4 regions of the Kosakonia beeri genome follow, and region 4 is predicted to be linked to each of the others. Evidence: predicted binding sites of a transcription regulator. Region 4 holds the regulator's gene; each other region holds the start of a gene.

Region 1 (2,205 bases), 850 kb from region 4:
CTGATTGAGCTGTTCCAGAGTCCAGCCAAAGAGACGTTCACACTCGCCGTTCCATAATGTACAGCGGTTATTTTTATCAAACGAGTTCATTAATACCGGAGCTCGATCGAATAACACCTTATATTGCGCAACTATATGTTGCATCTCTTTCTCAACACGATCGCGAACAATAATATCCGCAAGAAAATCTTTTAATTTTTCGACTAATATAACGACCATGTTTTTCATGATCGATAATGAAGGGACGACTTGAGAAAATGCCAGAAAAAAATATCCATTAATGCCAGCATCTTTAGCATTCAATTTACAGAGGATACCGCTTTTTAATTTATTGCTGGCCTCTTTGTCGCCAGGGAATAGTAATGTTGCCACCTGCCGCCGCCAGCAAATAACGCGCCAGGCGCGCTGGTGCCGCCGTAATTGTGAGTGTGCCAGTAAGGCCTGCGCGTCCTGCAAGGTACAGCCGACCTCGCCGACGCTGGTGAGCTGCTGCTCTGCCCCCTGCTCGATCAGCACCCATGCCAGGCTTGCGCCCAGGGCTGCATTAATACTCCCGAGGATCTCTTCCATTGAGCGTTTCCCTGTCAGCCACGGCATCAGCTTCGCCAGAAGCGTCAGCGCCGCTGCTCCGTCTCCTAAAAGTGCGGCGGAAATCTCTGTTTTCATATTTCATCAATCGCAGGTTATTAAGTACAGACCGACCCACAATGATTTAATCAGGAAGAAAATAACATACAAAATTAGCCCGGATAACAGGCGAAAAATTCATACCGGACGGCGTTGTAACATCCTACCAGCGAAGAATATATCGATTGAAATCAAGTCCCCTGAATAATCACTAACAGGCAAATTAAGCTGTTCAATGAAGCATAATAGATGTTCTGCGAACTGTAAATGTTGTACCAATTAGCCGGTATAATAATTCCGTACCGGTAGTAATAAATTTAAGTTAAATCATCTCATCGCGCGGGATATAGATCCGTAAAGAGCATAACGTTATTACTTGTTGTAGAAAATCGATGATAAAAACCGCAAAAAGCCGCTTTTTCGCACTGGCGAATAAAAGAACAAGTGTGATATAGTTCACATATTCCTGAAACAGGAAACAAAGTTTCATTTTGTTGTGCTACTCCGCGGACCTCAGCGTTAACGCTGCCACGCGTGCATCACGCCAGTCCGCCCGGTATTCGATTCTTTTGAGGATGGTTTGATGGCTACCTTTACCACCAGCGTCGTGCTCTTTCGCTGGCAGTTGTTGAGCGCAGTATTAATGTTTATGGCCAGTACGCTGAACATTCGTTTCCGCCGGGCGGATTACATTGGTCTGGCGGTTATCAGTAGCGGCATGGGACTGGTAGCGGCATGCTGGTTTGCCACTGGCCTGCTCGGCATTACGATGGTAGACGCTGCCAAAGTCTGGCATAACCTGGTGCTGGTGATGGAAGAGGTCGCCCGTCAGGCACCGCCAGAGTGGCCGATGGTGATTACGTGATTAAAAAAGCGCCTGCGGGCGCTTTTTTGTTGTTACGACCAGGCCATACAGCGGTGGATTATTTCCCCAGTTTTGACAGCATCTCCGGACGCATAAATTTATGAATGACCAGCATAAACAGCACCGACGGTACCAGCAGGATCAGCGCAGTGATTGACGACACCTGGTAATTGCCAGACATACTGGCGGTATACAGCAGGATAGGCAGGGTGGTGATATCCGGCGCGCCGACAAAAAATGTGGCGGTAAACTCATCCAGCGACTCCAGAAAGACAAAGATACTGGCGGCAATTAACCCTGGCGCAGCCTGCGGCAACACAATATGGAAAAAGGTATAAACCGGCCCGGCCCCCAGATTACGCGACGCGCGCGCCAGCAGCGGATCGACAGCGGAGAACGCCGCCACGCTGATCCAGATGGAATACATCAAACCGTGCACACTGTGCACCAGCACCACGCCGGCCACCGTTCCGTTTAATCCCCACTGATAAAACAGCCGCGCCACGTTCATATAGACCGTCAGATTCGGAAACGCCTGCGGAATGAGAAACAGCAGCATAAAAAAGACGCGCAGCGGCATGGATCGTTGCGCCAGCGCATACCCTGCCGGTACGGAAATGACCAGACAAACAGCCACCGCCAACACCGCGATCGCCACACTGACCGACAAGGATCCGGACACATCACTGTAAGGGCTAAACACCTGGCTCCAG
Region 2 (2,205 bases), 690 kb from region 4:
AATCATTACTGTCGGGGATTGTGCTGTATAAACGTCCAGTTTGGAAGGGGTTTTCCTGCGAAGCGTTACGCAAAAAGAAAAGGCCGAACAGGTCGGCCTTAAAATCATCAGCGCACAGTTACAGGAGACGACGCGCGGCTTCCACAACGATTTTCACCGCATGGCTTTCTGTTTGCTTCATGGTTTCCGCATTCGGGATCTCTTGCTGAGTGCGGTTAACAATCACACCAGCGACCATCCCGGCACGTAACCCCTGGCTGGCACACATCGTCAGCAGCGTGGCGGATTCCATTTCGTAGTTCATCACGCCCATAGATTGCCACTCTTCCATGGATCCTTTGAAGCGGTTCACCACACGGCCAGAGAAGGTGTCGTAGCGCTCCTGGCCCGGGTAGAAGGTATCTGACGATGCCGTAACGCCGATATGTTTCGTTGCGCCAACGGCGTCTGCTGCGGCCACTAATGCGGTTGTACAGGCGAAATCGGCCACAGCCGGGTATTCCATCGGTGCAAAGTGCAGGCTGGCACCATCCAGGCGTACGGAGCCGGTCGTGATCAACACATCACCCACATTGATATGCGGCTGGATAGCGCCAGTAGTGCCTACACGCAAGAAAGTACGAATGCCAAGCTGCGCCAGCTCTTCCACTGCGATAGAGGTTGACGGGCCGCCGATGCCGGTAGAGCAAACAATAACCGGTTTGCCATCCAGTTCGGCACGCCAGCTGGTAAATTCGCGGTGCGATGCCAGTTTGACCGGCTTATCCATCAGCGCGGCGATCTTTTCCACACGCTCAGGATCGCCAGGGACGATAGCCAGCGTAGCCCCTTGTAAATCGTTTTTGGTGAGGCCGAGATGAAAAACATCAGACTTGGACATAACAGACTCCTCTGTGGTCAGTTTTATCGGGAGAGGCAAAAAGCCACTTTACAGAAGGCGCACGCCTAATTTCGTGACTGTCATCACCGCTATTGAAATTCATTGCATACGGTTTCCATTAAATAGTGACACTCATCACATTTTAATGCCACACCTCACGCCTCAGGAGCAAAGATAGTCTACCCCACGGTGATTTACCGCGCCCCTCAGGTCTTCCCGTCTATAGTTATTGAAGCGCTAATAAAGGGTATGGAGAATGCCATGACAACCGATAAACAGCCGGGCTTTGCACCTGCAGCATCACCTCTCGCTTCAACGATTGTACATACGCCGGAAGACGCCTTAATCGCAGGCGAAACGTCAATTCCGACCCAGGGCGACAATATGCCCGCGTTTCATGCCCGCCCAAAAACGGCCAGCGATCCACTGCCCATTGTCATTGTGGTGCAGGAAATTTTTGGTGTACATGAGCATATCCGCGATCTTTGCCGCCGCCTGGCACTGGAGGGCTACCTCGCCATCGCCCCGGAACTCTATTTCCGCCAGGGCGATCCGAATGATTTTGCGGATATCCCAACGCTGCTGAGCGGGCTGGTCAGCAAAGTACCGGATGCACAAGTTCTTGCCGATCTGGACCATGTTGCCAGCTGGGCTGCACGTAACGGCGGCAATGCCCATCAGTTACTGATCACCGGTTTTTGCTGGGGTGGGCGCATCGCCTGGCTATATGCTGCGCATAATCCACAGTTGAAAGCGGCTGTGGCGTGGTACGGCAAACTGGTGGGGGAAAAATCACTGAACTCGCCAAAACATCCGGTAGATATCGCCACGGAACTGACCGCGCCGGTGCTGGGTCTGTACGGCGCTCAGGATACCGGCATTCCGCTGGATACGGTTGAAACCATGCGCCATGCGCTGCGCGCAGCCAACGCTAAAGCCGACATTGTCGTTTATCCCGAAGCCGGGCATGCGTTCAATGCCGACTACCGTCCGAGTTATCATGAAGAGTCAGCGCAAGACGGCTGGCAGCGCATGCTGGCGTGGTTTGCCCAGTACAGCAAAAAATAATCCTGCACGCCGGGGCTCGCCCCGGCAACCTGTTCCTGGAGGTGATAACGGCACGGCGCACCGCCCCTTTCTCATGCCGCCTCCAGACGCCAGCCCTGCATCAAACGTACACAAACCGTTTGCCCTGGCGCGAATGGAGAGTGATGAAAAGCCGTCACCGTTTGCCCATCACGCAGGCGCATTTCCAGTAAGTAGCGCTCGCCCTGGTAGATACAGCTTTCGACCTGCACACTGAGCCCGTCGTCCGCTACCTGCAC
Region 3 (2,205 bases), 2.4 Mb from region 4:
ATTGCCCCCGACGGGAAGCCGCGTGGTCGGTGAAAATCGCTTTCACGTGGTACAAAATGACGGCGGCTCGCTGGAAGCGATCGCCAAAAAATACAATGTCGGTTTTCTGGCATTGCTTCAGGCTAACCCCGGCGTTGACCCCTATGTTCCCAGGGCAGGCAGCGTGTTAACCATTCCCTTGCAAACCCTGCTGCCGGATGCGCCGCGTAAAGGGATTGTCATTAATCTCGCCGAGTTACGTCTTTACTATTATCCCCCCGGAAAAAGTGAAGTGATTGTCTACCCGATCGGCATTGGCCAGCTGGGCGGCGATACTCTCACGCCGACAATGGTAACAACGGTTTCGGATAAACGCGCCAATCCAACCTGGACACCGACAGCAAACATTCGCGCGCGTTATAAAGCCCAGGGTATTGATTTACCTGCCGTGGTTCCGGCCGGGCCGGATAACCCGATGGGGCACCACGCGATCCGCCTGGCGGCTTTTGGCGGGGTTTATTTGTTACACGGCACCAATGCCGATTTTGGGATAGGCATGCGTGTCAGTTCCGGCTGTATTCGCCTGCGCGACGGGGATATTTCCGCGCTCTATGCCGCGGTCTCACCCGGTACGCCGGTGAACATTATTAATACGCCGATCAAAGCGTCGGTCGAACCGGACGGCACCCGCCTGGTGGAAGTGCATCAGCCCTTATCCAAAGCGATTGATGACGATCCGAAAACGCTGCCGATCATACTCAACGCCGCCATGCAGGCGTTTAAAGACGATGCGCGCAGTGATGCAGAGGTGATGACACATGCTATGGAGGTCCGCTCCGGCATGCCGGTGGACGTGACCCGTTATCACGACGAAAACGCGCAGATGCTCTGACAATATCGCGCGCACAAAAAAGGCCTGCATCAATGCAGGCCTTTTTTATGGCAGAGGCATAAGGGTCAATGAGGGGGTTGACCTTATTTATAAAGAACCGCAGTACCATGCAGTTTATCAGTACCTGTCACAGACGTAATGCGATAGGACTTTGCGCCCATCTGTTCCGCTTTCTGCGCCAGTTTGTTCTCTACAGAACTCAGGTTAGTACTGGCGGAAACACCCACCGTTGCGAGTTCTTGCTGGCCTGCAGGAGCAGACTGAACTTCAACCGCAGCGAAGCTTGCGAAAGAGAGAGAACTGAGCACAGCAGCAGCAAAAAAAGGTTTTACGTTAGTCATGATGTTATTACCTGTAATGCAGATGAAGGGTATCGTTATCGAATATGTTAACGATCGATAGGTAAATGATAAGTGTGATTTTCATCACGCGTCAACTTATTTTTATAACGATCGTTATTTAAAAATGTAATTGCTTAAAATTCATAAACATAAGATTTAATTATTTGTGCTATTTGTCGCTGGTCACGCTGACGGAATGTTTTTATAATGTACGTTCAACAAACCAACAAAGGTAAGCGGCCCTATGACGACTGAAATGACCAGTTGCACCAAAAAAAGCCGTGGCCGACCGAAAGTGTTCGACAGGGAAGCGGCGCTCGACAAAGCCATGGCGCTGTTCTGGCAGCATGGCTACGAAGCCACATCATTATCCGATCTCGTTGAGGCGACCGGGGCGAAAGCACCGACGCTGTATGCCGAGTTCACCAACAAAGAGGGGCTCTTTCGTGCGGTACTGGATCGCTATATCGCGCGATTTGCCAACCAGCACGAAGCGCCTTTGCACCAGGACGACACCCCCGTAGAGCAGGCATTGCTGGCGTACTTCACCGCTGTCGCCAGGTGTTTTACCAGTGCCGATACCCCTGCTGGCTGTTTTATGATTAATACTTCGGCGACCCTCGCGGCCTCTTCACATGCCATCGCGGAAACCATTAAATCCCGCCACGCGCAGCAGGAAGAGACGCTGCTACAGTTTATTACCCGTCGCCAGCAGCGGGGAGAGATCCCGGCAAGTGCCGATCCACAAGTGCTGTCGCAGTTCCTTGGTTGTGTTCTGCAGGGCATGTCGGTGAGCGCGCGTGAAGGCGCAAGTTGCGAGAAACTGCTGCAAATCACCCGCACGACACTGCGGCTATGGCCTACCCTTCTTCAGGTGTGACCCCCGTTAACCCGACGGCACGGTGCCGTTCGGGTTCTCTTTTGTTCGCCGCAGCCTATCTTAATAATAGGTAAAATCTATCAGCTATTTTTGCCGCCTTTCCTATGCTTAAT
Region 4 (2,205 bases):
TTTGGCTTCGCAGTAGTCCGCCAGTTCACGGTAAAGCAGGCTTATCGTTTCATGCAGCGGTTGTTCCCGCCACATCCAGAACCAGAACCAGTTAAACAGCCCGTACCACAAGGTACCAAGCGCATAAATCAGTAACGGTTGCCATATTGGCATACTGCCGGCAAGGCTCAGGGTAAAGATGGCAGCAATCAGCGAGGCCGGGAGTAACCGCCCATGCAGTGCACTGATTTCGGCGGTCACGCCAAGTAATAATGTCATGCCGGTGAGGATCAGCGGCAGGGGCAGGTTCTCTGCAAGCAGCAGTTGTACCGCGAGGCTGCATCCTGCAAACAGCGAGCCGCCAATAATCAGGCGTTTAAAGAAACGTTTATGGGGGGTATCAAGACCTGCAATGTTGCAGCAGGCGGGCACGAGGGAGAACAGCAAACCTTGTTGCAAATGACCGACGATTAAGCCGATGGCCACAGGCAAACATAACACCAGCGTTTGCCGCAGTGCGTAGTTGATTTCGGGGTGATAAATCAGCCTGCGCCACATGAGAAAACAAAAACGGCGCACCGGATAAGCGGCGCGCCGTTTTGTCGATTAACGGGTTCCGTAAACCACGATAGTTTTACCGTGTGCGGAAATGAGATTTTGATCTTCCAGCATTTTCAAAATACGGCCCACTGTTTCGCGCGAGCAACCGACGATCTGACCAATTTCCTGACGGGTAATTTTAATTTGCATACCGTCCGGGTGAGTCATTGCGTCTGGCTGTTTCGCCAGGTTCAACAGCGTTTGGGCAATGCGACCTGTCACGTCAAGGAACGCGAGGTTGCCGACTTTCTCTGAAGTGACCTGCAGGCGACGCGCCATTTGCGAGGAAAGGCGCATCAGAATGTCCGGGTTTACCTGGATTAACTGACGGAATTTTTTATAGGAAATTTCGGCCACTTCACATGCGGTCTTAGCGCGTACCCACGCACTGCGCTCCTGACCTTCTTCGAACAGGCCCAGTTCACCGATAAAATCTCCCTGATTCAGGTAAGAGAGGATCATCTCTTTACCTTCTTCATCCTTGATCAGCACTGCCACTGAGCCTTTAACGATGTAATACAACGTTTCCGCTTTTTCACCCTGGTGAATCAGCGTGCTCTTCGACGGGTACTTATGAATGTGGCAATGAGACAAGAACCATTCGAGAGTCGGGTCTGTTTGCGGTTTGCCAAGCACCATGCGCGATTATCCTCTGTTATAAGCTGTCACCAGACACAGGATGTGCACCCTGCCCCTGGGGTTGCAATCTATACACGTTATCGTTCGACTTTGTGTATTCGCTTCCAAATCCTCGGAAGTGGACCGTCAGCGTCATCTGCGGTCTCTAAAGTGTGATGTCAGGCGTGTCTGCGTGACATCCATTTTTTCTGTAGCATCCAGATTGTTTTAGCATAGCTTTAACCGCCTGTCTCCTGGTGTCTCGCTTCAGCATGACGCAGGTCGCCTTCCGTTGCGACTTTTCTTATGTACGCGTAATCTGTAAAGAAAATTGCCACTTCGGAGTAAAGAAAAATGCAGGCACGTGTGAAATGGGTTGAAGGGTTAACCTTCCTCGGTGAGTCCGCCTCGGGCCACCAAATCCTGATGGATGGCAACTCAGGCGATAAAGCACCAAGCCCGATGGAAATGGTGCTGATGGCCGCAGGCGGGTGCAGCGCCATTGATGTGGTGTCTATCCTGCAGAAAGGGCGCCATGACGTTACCGACTGCGAAGTGAAGCTGACCTCAGAGCGTCGCGAAGAAGCCCCGCGTCTGTTCACCCATATCAATCTGCACTTTATCGTCACCGGCAAAGCGCTGAAAGATGCTGCGGTTTCCCGTGCGGTGGATCTCTCTGCGGAGAAGTACTGCTCCGTGGCGTTGATGCTGGAAAAGGCGGTGAACATCACCCATTCCTACGAAGTCATAGAAGCCTGATGTGCTCAGCCCGGTAGCGTGGCGTTACCGGGTTCCCCTAACGCTATTTTATCTTTTTCCCTTCCATCAACCGTTGCACCAGCGGCGTCATGATTAGCTCCATCGCCAGCCCCATTTTTCCGCCAGGCACCACCAGCGTGTCCATATGGGAAATAAACGAGCCTTGCAGCATCGCCAGAAGCCATGGGTAATCAATCCCTTCCAGATTACGAAAGTGGATCACCACAAAACTTTCATCCAGCGAAGGAA

What was found. Region 4 encodes CRP, which controls carbon source genes, mostly activating them, when cyclic AMP is high. Its sites were predicted from a motif close to ATGTGANNNNNNTCACAT; they were not measured.
Region 1: a site for CRP is predicted at 1,072-1,089, ahead of ACUY4S_RS21425 (YjcB family protein). Genes of this name have one in related genera too.
Region 2: a site for CRP is predicted at 1,004-1,021, ahead of udp (uridine phosphorylase). Genes of this name have one in related genera too.
Region 3: a site for CRP is predicted at 1,285-1,302, ahead of bhsA (multiple stress resistance protein BhsA). Genes of this name have one in related genera too.

Annotation. Positions count from the first base shown of each region.
Region 1 is NZ_CM135106.1:4,524,282-4,526,486, forward strand. Features, by position in the region: gene ACUY4S_RS21420 (GGDEF domain-containing protein) at 1-666, opposite strand, end outside; gene ACUY4S_RS21425 (YjcB family protein) at 1,211-1,492, shown strand; gene ACUY4S_RS21430 (ABC transporter permease) at 1,551-2,205, opposite strand, start outside.
Region 2 is NZ_CM135106.1:4,684,544-4,686,748, forward strand. Features, by position in the region: gene udp (uridine phosphorylase) at 119-880, opposite strand; gene ACUY4S_RS22155 (dienelactone hydrolase family protein) at 1,142-1,948, shown strand; gene ACUY4S_RS22160 (ABC transporter ATP-binding protein) at 2,020-2,205, opposite strand, start outside.
Region 3 is NZ_CM135106.1:2,986,406-2,988,610, forward strand. Features, by position in the region: gene ldtC (L,D-transpeptidase LdtC) at 1-871, shown strand, start outside; gene bhsA (multiple stress resistance protein BhsA) at 955-1,212, opposite strand; gene ACUY4S_RS14210 (TetR/AcrR family transcriptional regulator) at 1,457-2,092, shown strand.
Region 4 is NZ_CM135106.1:451,315-453,519, forward strand. Features, by position in the region: gene ACUY4S_RS02125 (YccS/YhfK family putative transporter) at 1-537, opposite strand, end outside; gene crp (cAMP-activated global transcriptional regulator CRP) at 586-1,218, opposite strand; gene ACUY4S_RS02135 (OsmC family protein) at 1,552-1,956, shown strand; gene ACUY4S_RS02140 (phosphoribulokinase) at 2,000-2,205, opposite strand, start outside.